DNA from 2 places in the Intestinimonas massiliensis (ex Afouda et al. 2020) genome. Region 2 is predicted to be linked to the other one. Evidence: a T-box and tRNA genes for the amino acid it is inferred to sense, from the RefSeq annotation. Region 2 holds a T-box; the other holds one or more tRNA genes.
The links. The T-box of region 2 lies ahead of ileS (isoleucine--tRNA ligase). A T-box ahead of a tRNA ligase gene usually reads a tRNA of that ligase, here a tRNA-Ile.
Positions count from the first base shown of each region.

Region 1 (5,100 bases), on a different contig from region 2:
GCGAGTAGGAGCCCGATGAGAGAGGAATCTGGAGGGTTTTGAAAAAAGGTCTTGACAAAGCGAACGGGATGTAGTAAAATACAAAAGTTCGCGTGAGGCGAGCGGTTGAGAACCGGCGGAAAGCCTTCGAAAAAGGGCTGAAAAAAGTTCTTGACAAAGGGCCTGAGATGTGATACAATAAAGGCCCTGCCGCGGAGCTGCGGCGTGCACCTTGTAAATTAAACAACGTGAAGTGAAACACACAAGCACCAGAAGAGGACAAATTGTTGTCCATTCAGGAAATTTGTGCAAGCAAGTTTGTGAATGGGGAACCGATTTAATTTCTTTGAAGCTATGAATTAGGCTTCGATAAGATGATTTGTGCAGGCTGTGAGGTCTGTATAGATACCATTTTATTGAGAGTTTGATCCTGGCTCAGGATGAACGCTGGCGGCGTGCTTAACACATGCAAGTCGAACGGAACGCCAAGGAAAGAGTTTTCGGACAATGGAATTGGTTGTTTAGTGGCGGACGGGTGAGTAACGCGTGAGTAACCTGCCTTGGAGTGGGGAATAACACAGTGAAAATTGTGCTAATACCGCATGATATATTGGTGTCGCATGGCACTGATATCAAAGATTTATCGCTCTGAGATGGACTCGCGTCTGATTAGATAGTTGGCGGGGTAACGGCCCACCAAGTCGACGATCAGTAGCCGGACTGAGAGGTTGGCCGGCCACATTGGGACTGAGACACGGCCCAGACTCCTACGGGAGGCAGCAGTGGGGAATATTGGGCAATGGGCGCAAGCCTGACCCAGCAACGCCGCGTGAAGGAAGAAGGCTTTCGGGTTGTAAACTTCTTTTAACAGGGACGAAGCAAGTGACGGTACCTGTTGAATAAGCCACGGCTAACTACGTGCCAGCAGCCGCGGTAATACGTAGGTGGCAAGCGTTATCCGGATTTACTGGGTGTAAAGGGCGTGTAGGCGGGACTGCAAGTCAGATGTGAAAACTATGGGCTCAACCCATAGCCTGCATTTGAAACTGTAGTTCTTGAGTGTCGGAGAGGCAATCGGAATTCCGTGTGTAGCGGTGAAATGCGTAGATATACGGAGGAACACCAGTGGCGAAGGCGGATTGCTGGACGATAACTGACGCTGAGGCGCGAAAGCGTGGGGAGCAAACAGGATTAGATACCCTGGTAGTCCACGCCGTAAACGATGGATACTAGGTGTGGGGGGTCTGACCCCCTCCGTGCCGCAGCTAACGCAATAAGTATCCCACCTGGGGAGTACGATCGCAAGGTTGAAACTCAAAGGAATTGACGGGGGCCCGCACAAGCGGTGGAGTATGTGGTTTAATTCGAAGCAACGCGAAGAACCTTACCAGGGCTTGACATCCTACTAACGAACCAGAGATGGATTAGGTGCCCTTCGGGGAAAGTAGAGACAGGTGGTGCATGGTTGTCGTCAGCTCGTGTCGTGAGATGTTGGGTTAAGTCCCGCAACGAGCGCAACCCTTATTGTTAGTTGCTACGCAAGAGCACTCTAGCGAGACTGCCGTTGACAAAACGGAGGAAGGTGGGGACGACGTCAAATCATCATGCCCCTTATGTCCTGGGCCACACACGTACTACAATGGCGGTTAACAGAGGGAGGCAAAGCCGCGAGGCAGAGCAAACCCCTAAAAGCCGTCCCAGTTCGGATTGCAGGCTGAAACCCGCCTGTATGAAGTCGGAATCGCTAGTAATCGCGGATCAGCATGCCGCGGTGAATACGTTCCCGGGCCTTGTACACACCGCCCGTCACACCATGAGAGTCGGGAACACCCGAAGTCCGTAGCCTAACTGCAAAGGGGGCGCGGCCGAAGGTGGGTTCGATAATTGGGGTGAAGTCGTAACAAGGTAGCCGTATCGGAAGGTGCGGCTGGATCACCTCCTTTCTAAGGAGAGTTCGGTAAAGTGAGCTTTATCGTAACGTCCTAAGGTCAGGACTCTGCGGTGTGTGTGGAGTAGGTTCACGTTGTTTAATTTAGAGGGTGTACGCTATGGGCCCATAGCTCAGCTGGCTAGAGCGCGCGACTGATAATCGCGAGGTCGGTGGTTCGAGTCCACTTGGGCCCACCACCTTTTAAGAGCGCGGGGGTATAGCTCAGTTGGTAGAGCACCTGCTTTGCAAGCAGGGGGTCACCGGTTCGAGTCCGATTACCTCCACCAAGATTGGATCTCAACACTCAACGAGGTGTTGAATGTTGAGATCTGACCTTGATGGTCAGAGGTCTGCACCTTGAAAACTGAACAACGAGAGAAAGTATTGAGAGCAAGCAACAGAGGGCAATTAATAGCAATGTTGTGGAACTTTAATTAGAATAGCGTCTAGCTGTTCTAGTGAATGGGTAAAAACAATGAGCCAATTAAAAACTCTTTGAAGCCTGCATAATTCATGATCAACGTAGAACCAGAAAGGTTCTGCGAAAGGTCAAGCTAGAAAGAGCGCAAGGGGAATGCCTTGGCATCAGGAGCCGACGAAGGACGTGACAAGCTGCGATAAGCTGCGGGGAGTGGCACATACACATTGATCCGCAGATTTCCGAATGGGGCAACCCGGCAGAGCAATACTCTGTCAGCGTGCGTTGAATCAAATAGGCGTACGCGGGGAACCGCCTGAACTGAAACATCTAAGTAGGGCGAGGAAGAGAAATCAACAGAGATTCCGCTAGTAGTGGCGAGCGAACGCGGAAGAGGCCAAACCGAGGGATTTATTCCTCGGGGTTGAGGACTCACACAACGGTAAGATAGGTTAGTCGAACGGTATGGGAAGGCCGGCCACAGCGGGTGAGAGCCCCGTAGACGAAAACTGAATCTTATTAGTGAGGATCCAGAGTACCGCCGGACACGTGAAACCCGGTGGGAAACTGGGGGGACCACCCTCCAAGCCTAAATACTACCTGATGACCGATAGAGGAGCAGTACCGTGAGGGAAAGGTGAAAAGGACCCCGGGAGGGGAGTGAAATAGAACCTGAAACCTTGTGCTTACAAGCACTCAAAGCCCGTTAATGGGTGATGAGGTACCTTTTGTAGAATGGTCCGGCGAGTTATTGTAACGAGCAAGCTTAAGGTATTGAGTACCGGAGGCGAAGGGAAACCGAGGGTTAATAGCCCGTATAAAGTTCGTTGCAATAGACCCGAAACCGGGTGACCTATCCATGAGCAGGTTGAAGTGGGGGTAAAACCCCATGGAGGACCGAACGCACGTTCGTTGCAATGACCGGCGATGACTTGTGGATAGCGGTGAAATTCCAATCGAACCCGGAGATAGCTGGTTCTCCCCGAAATAGCTTTAGGGCTAGCGTTAGTTTAGATTCGCGGAGGTAAAGCACTGAATGGGCTAGGGGCCGATAAGGTTACTGAACCCTATCAAACTCTGAATGCCGCAGAATTGATGACTGGCAGTCAGTCTACGTGAGATAAGTCTCGTGGACAAAAGGGAAACAGCCCAGACCCACAGCTAAGGTCCCCAATACATGCTAAGTGGAAAACGATGTGGAGTTGCGAAAACAACCAGGATGTTGGCTTAGAAGCAGCCACTCATTAAAAGAGTGCGTAATAGCTCACTGGTCGAGTGACTCTGCGCGGAAAATATAACGGGGCTAAGCATGTAACCGAAGCTTGGGCTTGTCCGAATGGACAGGGGTAGGGGAGCGTCGAATACGGGGTGAAGTCGCAGCGGAAGCAGCGGTGGACTGTATTCGAGTGAGAATGCCGGAATGAGTAGCGAGAATTATGTGGGAATCATAATGGCCGAAAATCTAAGGTTTCTTGGGGAAGGTTCGTCCGCCCAAGGTAAGCCGGGAGCTAAGGCGAGGCCGCGAGGCGTAGTCGATGCACATACGGTAGAAATTCCGTAGCCGCCGAACTTTAAGCATGCTGACACTTTGGAATAGGGGAACCCCGGCGTTGGTTGACCGGGGCGTAAGGGACCGAAATATAGTAGGGAAGTCTCCGATGTCCAGAGGCGAGAAAAGGCATGAGGAATACTAAGGCGCCCGTACCGCAAACCGACACAGGTAGATGAGGAGAGAATCCTAAGGCCAACGGGAGAAGGGTTGTTAAGGAACTCGGCAAAATGACCCCGTAACTTCGGGATAAGGGGAGCCTGCTTATGGCAGGCCGCAGAGAATAGGCCCAAGCGACTGTTTACCAAAAACACAGGTCTATGCTAAATCGAAAGATGACGTATATGGGCTGACGCCTGCCCGGTGCTGGAAGGTTAAGAGGAGGGCTTAGCGCAAGCGAAGGTCTGAATTGAAGCCCCAGTAAACGGCGGCCGTAACTATAACGGTCCTAAGGTAGCGAAATTCCTTGTCAGGTAAGTTCTGACCCGCACGAATGGCGTAACGATTTGGGCACTGTCTCAACAGCCCACCCGGCGAAATTGTTGTACTGGTGAAGAAGCCAGTTACCCGCAACTAGACGGAAAGACCCCATGGAGCTTTACTGTAGCTTAATACTGGAAATCGGTAAATCATGTACAGGATAGGTGGGAGACTTGGAAGCCTGGGCGTCAGCTTAGGTGGAGTCACCCTTGGGATACCACCCTTGATTTGCTGGTTTTCTAACCTGCGGCCGTGAATCCGGTCGGGGGACACTGTTAGGTGGGCAGTTTGACTGGGGCGGTCGCCTCCTAAAAGGTAACGGAGGCGCTCAAAGGTTGGCTCAGCACGGACGGAAATCGTGCAATGAGTGTAAACGTATAAGCCAGCCTAACTGCGAGGCCGACGGGCCGAGCAGTAACGAAAGTTGGAGTTAGTGATCCGGCGGTATGTGCGTGGAAATGCCGTCGCTCAACGGATAAAAGCTACCCTGGGGATAACAGGCTGATCTCCCCCAAGCGTCCACAGCGACGGGGAGGTTTGGCACCTCGATGTCGGCTCGTCGCATCCTGGGGCTGAATTCGGTCCCAAGGGTTTGGCTGTTCGCCAATTAAAGCGGCACGCGAGCTGGGTTCAGAACGTCGTGAGACAGTTCGGTCCCTATCTGTTGCGGGCGTAAGAGATTTGAAGGGAGCTGTCCTTAGTACGAGAGGACCGGGATGGACAGACCTCTGGTGCACCAGTTGT
Region 1 covers NZ_LN869527.1:221-5,320, reverse strand. The annotation lists rRNA gene BN2154_RS00125 (16S ribosomal RNA) at 392-1,922, shown strand; tRNA gene BN2154_RS00120 (tRNA-Ile) at 2,030-2,106, shown strand; tRNA gene BN2154_RS00115 (tRNA-Ala) at 2,121-2,196, shown strand; rRNA gene BN2154_RS00110 (23S ribosomal RNA) at 2,457-5,100, shown strand, end outside.
Region 1: it has a tRNA-Ile gene. The T-box ahead of ileS (isoleucine--tRNA ligase) is inferred to sense a tRNA for this amino acid. The anticodon was not compared.

Region 2 (7,471 bases):
GCGCCTCGGGAAACGTAGAACAAAAAAGCCCCCGCGGCCATACAACGTATGGCCGCGGGGGCTCAGCTTGTCTGCTTATGCTTCGGCGCGCACGACCCCGGCGCAACGGGGGCACAGCTCGGGGTGGTCGTGGTCCTCCCCCACGTGCTCGTTATGGTTCCAGCAGCGCACGCACTTAGGGGCCTCGGACAGCTTGACCGCGATGGTGCAGGGGATGAGGCAGTCGGCCATCTTTTCCCCCTCCACCGCCCCGGTGGTGACGGTGACCCTGGAGACGATGCACAGGGTGGCCAGGTCCACGCCGGACAGGAAGTCCGCGTCCTTCTGCTCGGCCACGGAGAGGGTGACCTCGGTGTCCTGGGCCTTTTTAAAGACCCCGGCGGCCCGGGCGTTCTCCAGGGCCTTGTTCACCGCGTCGCGGACCGAGATCAGCTTATCCCAGCGGACCTGGTCCGCCTCGGACAGGGCCAGAGCCTCGTCGTAGCCGGGCATGTCGTTGAGCAGGACGCTCTCAGTGTTCACGTCGGCGGTGTGGGGCATGGCGCTCCAGATCTCGTCGCTGGTGAAGGCCAGGATGGGGGCGATGAGCCGGGTCATGCCGTCCAGGATGGTATACAGGGCGGTCTGGGCGGAGCGGCGGCCGTGGGCGTCCCCGCAATACAGCCGGTCCTTGATGATGTCCAGGTAGAAGTTGGACATATCCACCACGCAGAAGTTGTACACCGCCCGGTAGACGGCGTGGAACTCATAGCGGACATAGGCCTCGCGGACGGTCTTGACCAGGTCGTTGAAGGAGGCCAGGGCGAAGCGGTCCAGCGCCTCCATCCGGTCCAGGGGCGTCTGGTCGGCGTCGGGGTTGAAATCGCACAGGTTGCCCAGCATGTACCGGGCGGTGTTACGGATCTTCAGATAGGCCTGGGAGAGCTGCTTCATGATGTCCTTGGAGATGCGCATATCCTGGGTATAGTCGGCCGAGGCCACCCACAGGCGCAGCATGTCGGCGCCGTAGTCCTTGATGACCTCCTCGGGGCCCACGGCATTGCCCAGGGACTTGTGCATGGCCTTGCCCTCGCCGTCCACGGTCCAGCCGTGGGTGATGATCTGCTTATAGGGGGCCACGCCCTTGGCGGCGATGCTGGTCAGCATGGAGGACTGGAACCAGCCCCGGTACTGGTCGCCGCCCTCCAGATAGACATCGGCGGGGAAATGGAGGTAGGGCCGCTCATCCAGCACTGCGGCGTGGGTGGAGCCGGAGTCGAACCACACGTCCATGATGTCGGACTCCTTGGTGAAGTGGGTGTGGCCGCACTTGGGGCAGCGGAACCCGGCGGGCACCAGCCGATCGGCCTCCCGGTCGAACCAGACGTTGGAGCCGTGCTCCCGGAAGAGGGCGGCCACATGCCGGATGGTCTCGGGGGTGACGATATCCGCCCCGCAGGAATCGCAGTAGAAGATGGGGATGGGCACGCCCCACACCCGCTGGCGGCTGATGCACCAGTCGTTGCGCTCGGTAATCATGCCCGTCATGCGGTCCTTGCCCCAGTCCGGCTTCCACCGGATGCCGTCGCAGGCCGCCACGGCAGCGTCCTTGATGGCGTCCACGGAGCAAAACCACTGCTCGGTGGCCCGGTAGATGATGGGGTGCTTGCACCGCCAGCAGTGGGGGTAGGAGTGGGTGATCTCCTCCTTGGCCAGGAGGAAACCCTCGGCCTCCAGATCCTCTACCACCATGTCGTTGGCCTTGGCGTAGAACTGGCCGTTGTACCGCTCGTCGGTCATGACGCCCTTGGCGTTCACCGGCACGGGGGTGCCGATATGGGTCAGCCCGGCGGCGTCGTACTGGCGGCAGATATTGAAGTCGTCGGCGCCGAAGCCGGGGGCGGTGTGGACGCAGCCGGTGCCGGCGTCCAACGTGACGTGGTCGCCGTTGAGGATGACGGAATCCCGGTCGAACATGGGGTGCTTGGCGGTCATCCGTTCAAACGCACTGCCCTTGAGGACGGCCAGCACCTTGGAGGCCTCAAAGTCAATGTGGGCGGCCTTGCAGACCGACTCGGCCAGGTCCTTGGCCAGGATATAGACCTCGCCGTTGGGGGCCTGGAGGAGCACGTAGTCATACTCGGCGTTGAGGCAGATGGCCATGTTGCCCGGGATGGTCCAGGGCGTCGTGGTCCAGATGACGAAGTAGGTCTTGCTCAGGTCGGCGTACCGGCCCAGCTTGCCCTGGTCGTCCCGGACGGGGAACTTGACGAACAGGGTGGTGCAGGGGTCGTCCTGGTATTCAATCTCGGCCTCGGCCAGGGCGGTCTGGTCATGGGGGCACCAGTACACCGGCTTCATGCCCTTATAGATAAAGCCCTTTTCCGCCATCTTGCCAAAGATCTCCACCTGCTTGGCCTCAAAGGCGGGCTTCAGGGTCAGGTAGGGGTCGTCCCACTCGCCCAGCACGCCCAGGCGCTTGAACTGCTCCCGCTGCTTGTCCACGAAGCTCAGGGCGTACTCCTTGCATTTCTCCCGGAACTCGCTGGTGGTCAGCTCGTCCCGCTTCACCTTCTTGTCCTTCAGGATGGCGGACTCGATGGGCAGGCCGTGGGTGTCCCAGCCGGGCACGTAGGGGGAGCAGTAGCCCGTCATGTTCTTCTCTTTGACAATGATGTCCTTGAGGATCTTGTTCAGGGCCGTGCCGATGTGGATGCTGCCGTTGGCATAGGGGGGGCCGTCGTGGAGGACGAAGAGGGGCTTGCCGTCGTTGCGGCCCACCATCTTGTGGTAGAGGTCCTTGTCGTACATGGCCTGGAGCATCTCGGGCTCCCGCTTGGGCAGACCCGCCCGCATGGGGAAGTCGGTCTGGGGCAGATGGATGGTCTGGTTGTAGTCCATGGGTGCGTTTCTCCTTCTATATCATCAATCATTTTGCCTGTCTGGAAGATAAAAAGCGCCTTTGTCTCCCTAAGAGACAAAGGCGCTGAAACCTCTGCGGTACCACTCTTCTTGCCGCGGGGATGCCGCGGCCGCTCAAAGACGGATAACGGCCGCCGCCCGTCCCGGCTTACTCGGTTCAGCCGGGCCGCTCTGAGGTGATCCTTCGCGTCCCTCTCCCGTCCGCCTCGCACCAAAACGGCGGCTCTCTGAGCGGTCCGGGGGCGCTACTCGTCCTCTTCCACGCGTTTTACCTATTGCCAAAGCATTTTATCCGTTTCCAGGCCCTTTGTCAAGGCCCAATCCTTCTCACTTGATCTCGTAGTCCTTGCCGAAGTGGTGCTCCAGGCCCTTAAAGTCGAGATGACGGGCGGGGGCCTCCTCCCGCTGGGCGGCGGGCTCCTCCGGCGCGCCGGACTTCTCGCCGGGCATCTCGGCCTCCGCCTGGGCGGCGGAATAGCCGGTCAGATCCCCGTACAGCCCGCCGCTCTCGCCGCCGGCGTGCGTGGTAACGGGCTCCAGCTCCTTGGTGTCCTCCAGGTCCTCCGCCGGCTTCTCCTCCATCAGCTTGTGGATGGAGGCGTCGATGTCGCTGACGGCGGCGTCCACCGGATCGGCGGCCGGAGCGGGGGCGGAGAGCTGGGACAGACCGCCCAGGTACTCCATCTCGTGCTGGTAGAGCTCCTTCAGCTTGCCCACATAGGCGGCGGTGGAGCTCTGGGCGGCGGTCAGGCGGAGCTGTTCGTTCTCCACCTCCTGCCGCAGGGCCTCTACCTTCTTCCGGGCCTCGGCCTCCGCCTGGGCCAGCAGCTCGGCCTGCTTGCGCTGGGCATCCTGAACCATCTCGTCGGCCATCCGCTGGGCGGTGAGCAGGGCCTTACGCATGGCGTCCTCGGTGGAGCGGTATTCCTCCACCTTTTCCACCAGCACCTTCATCTTGCTCTTCAGGACCGCGTTTTCCTTGTAAAGGGCGGAGTAGTCCTCGGTGAGCACATCCAAGAACTCATCCACCATCGCCATGTTGTAGCCCCCGAAGGACGCCTTGGCAAAGGCGTGCTGGGAGACCTCCTGCGGAGTCATCATACGCCATTCCCCCGTTTCTCAGCCCAAGAGGGCGGAGCCGTCTCCGCCCGCGGCATTCTCTCTGTACGGACCGGTTCTGTGCGCCCGGCCCTAGAAGTACAGCCCGTTGTTTTCCAGCTCGTCGATCAGATCTCCTAAAATATCCACGTTGTAGGGCGTGATGATATAGGTGGAGATGGCCACCTTCTTGATCTTGCCCTCGTTGGCGTAAGCCACGCCGGACAGGAAATCCAGCAGGCGGCGGGCGATGTCCTTGTTGGTGGACTCCAGGTTGAGCACCACCGTGCGCTTCTCCCGCAGGTGGTCGGCGATCTCGGCGGCGTTCTCGAAGCGGTCGGGCTTCACCAGCACCACCTGGAGCTGGGTGGTGGTGTGGATGTTGACCACCTTATTGCTGCGGCGGGGCTCCGGGTCCACGGCGTACAGCGCGCCGGTGGCCTCCCGGGGCTTCTCCTTGCGCTCCACCCGGGAGACGGGCTCAAAGTCGTCAAATGCCTCTTCGTCCTCTTCCTCGTCCTCATAGGGGCGGGCCAGACGCTTCAATTCATCAATGAATCCCATAGATGTACTTCCTTTCCGTCTCCCGGCCGGTCAGACCGTTCCGGCGTGCACAGGCGGCCGGGGCCCGAACAGGGCCGTGCCCACCCGCACCAGAGTGGCCCCTTCGCGAACCGCGTCCTCGTAGTCGCCGCTCATCCCCATGGAGAGACAGTCGATATCAGAATCATTATCGCCCATTTCCATTCTTATGTCAACAAAAAGCTGCCGGGTTTTGCGGAAAAACATACAATTATCCCCCGGAGCGGCGGCAACGGGCGGAATACACATCAATCCCCGCAGCCGCACGTGCCCCGCCGACCGGGCCAGGCGGGCCAGAGTGGGCAGCTCTGACGCCGGACAGCCGCCCTTACTCTCCTCGCCGGCGATGTTCACCTCCAGCAGGATGTCCTGCACGATGCCCAGCTTGGCCGCCTGCCGGTCGATGGCCTCCAGCAGGCGGGGGGAGTCCACCGACTCGATCAGATCCACCCGGCCCACCACATACTTGACCTTGTTGGTCTGGAGGTGACCGATGAAGTGGACCCGGGCCCCATCGTAGGCGTAGTCGGCCAGATGGGCGGTGAGCTCCTGGACCCGGTTCTCCCCGCAGACGGTGATCCCGGCGGCGATGGCCGCCCGGATGGTGTCCGAGCTCTGGACCTTGGTGGCGGCCACCAGCGTGACCTCATCCGGGCCCCGGCCCGCCGACCGGGCGGCGGCGGCAATGTTCTTCTTTACCTTTGCGATGTTTTCCAACAGCGACATATGTAAGCACCTCCATACCTGGACTGATAAAAAGCGCTCACCCCCCACCGCCCGGCACTCCCCGACGAAGCCCAGCGAAGCGGGTTCGCCGGGGAAAGGAGGAGCAAGGGAGCTGGCACAGCTTTCGCCGTTAGGCGGAAATGGAGCATAGCGGACTTTGCGACGACGCTATCGCACCACTTTTCCGTCAAACAGATCCTCGGCGGCCACAATCACCTCGTCCCCCGCCCGCAGCATCTTTTTCTGTTCGGTGGCGGTGGGGTTGTCCGACAGGACGCTCTGCACCAGGCAGTAGTCCCCGTCGTCCGCCAGGATCTCCACCGGCCGCCACTCCGCCTGGACGCCGGTCAGCACATACAGCCCCACCTGTTTCTCCCCGGTGGGGACCTTTTCGCCGGTGTCCGGGTCGGTCCGGGTCACGTCGATGGTGCGGATGGCCTTTTTGGGCACCCGGATGCCGGTGGTGCTGTCAAAGATGAGATCCACCGTCTGGCGGCGGAGCAGGGAGGTGTCAGCCAGATGCCGGTCGGAGGAAAAGACCACCGCCGTCCGCCCGTCCTGGGGAGCGCTGATGGACTCGGTCTTCATGGCGACCTCTCCCGACCAGTCCCGGGAAAACCGGATGCGCACCGACCAGCCCTCCACCAGCCGCGCGGCCACCTCCTCCGGCACGGTGACGGCGAAATACCAGGTGGCCTTCGTGATGAGCTTGCCCACCGCCCCCTCCGGCGCGGCGACCGGCTGGGCGGTGAGCGTCTCCAGGGACAGGGGGGTCAGGTTGTTCAGCGCGGCGGGGGTGAGCACCGACTCGTAGCCATCGGCCAGGGCGGAGAAGGTCCCCGCCACCGGCGCCCTCACCGCGGTGGTATCGGCGCCGGAGGCCTGGTCCAACGCGTTGATCTGGGCCTGGACGGCCTGAATCTGGGCGTCAATGGAGGCCGCCCCGTCATAGGTGGCCTCCCGCTGGAGCACCAGGCTCTTCAGCGTCAGGGCCTGCTCCTCCAGGCCGGTCAGGTCCCCCGCCGCCGCCGAGGCGCGCAGGCGGGCCATGGCGTCGGTGATGGACTGGTCCAGCCGCTGGTTGTCCCAGGAGGCCTCCCCCCGCAGCAGGGTGTAGTTGAGCTGCTGCAGCTTCAGCTCCAGGGCCCGGCGCTGGCGGCTGCGGTCCAGGGCGGTCTCGTCCCGGTAGACCACCGCCACCGTCTGGCCCGCCCCCACCTTCTCCCCCTGGTCGGGAAGCACGTCCACAATGGAGCCCTGGCCGGGGATCACCTGCTCGGTGCGCACCAGCCAGCCCGTGGCCTCCGCCGCGTCGTCCACCGTATACTCGTAGGTCATGATGGTGGAAAAGGGGTCGGTGAAAATCTGCCAGGCGGCCCCCACCAGGTAGACCACACTGGCCAGAAAGATCACCAGCATGACGACTTTTGTAATGATTGTGGGCTGCTTCATGCCACGCCTCGTTTCCCGTCAGCCCTCCTCCTCGCCCTCCAGCGGCACAGGCTGTAGGGGCGCGATGGTAGAGATGGCGTGCTTGTAGATAAATTGCTGCTTGCCGTCCGACACCAGGACTACGGCAAAGGAATCGAACCCGGTGATGATCCCCCGGAGCTGGTAGCCGTTCATCAGAAAAACGGTCACCGGACTTTTGGCCCTCCGGGCCCGGGTCAAAAAGGTATCCTGTAGGCTTGTCTGTCTCTGCATCATAAGTACACTCCTCTTTCTATGGGGCGCAGGCCCCGTAAAGTGTACTTATAGTAATCCATTTTCTTCCAAATATGCTGTCGCATCCCGTCGTGCCCGCGAAAGATCGGGCGTTTTTTCCCAGAGAAGCCACTTCACCGCCGGGTTCCGGCGGAACCAGGTGAGCTGGCGCTTGGCGTACTGCCGGGAGCGCAGCTTGATCTCCTCCAGGGCCCCGTCCACCGGAGCCCCTGCGTCCAGGGCGGCGGCCAGCTCCTTATAGCCGATGGCCTGCATGGCGGTGCAGCTCCGGGGCACGCCGGAGGCCAGAAGCCCCCGCACCTCTTCCGTCAGACCGTCCGCCGCCATCTGGTCCACCCGCCGGTCGATGCGCTCCCACAGATCGGCGCGCCGGGCAAAGCTCAGCCCGATGCGCACCGCCGCATACCGGGGGGGCAGGGCGGCGGTGCGGAGATCGTGG
Region 2 covers NZ_LN869528.1:517,772-525,242, forward strand. The annotation lists gene BN2154_RS15655 (hypothetical protein) at 1-18, shown strand, start outside; gene ileS (isoleucine--tRNA ligase) at 76-2,880, opposite strand; T-box leader at 2,950-3,172, opposite strand; gene BN2154_RS02685 (DivIVA domain-containing protein) at 3,229-4,002, opposite strand; gene BN2154_RS02690 (cell division protein SepF) at 4,093-4,563, opposite strand; gene BN2154_RS02695 (YggS family pyridoxal phosphate-dependent enzyme) at 4,594-5,307, opposite strand; gene BN2154_RS02700 (biotin/lipoyl attachment domain-containing protein) at 5,476-6,759, opposite strand; gene hfq (RNA chaperone Hfq) at 6,778-7,011, opposite strand; gene miaA (tRNA (adenosine(37)-N6)-dimethylallyltransferase MiaA) at 7,060-7,471, opposite strand, start outside.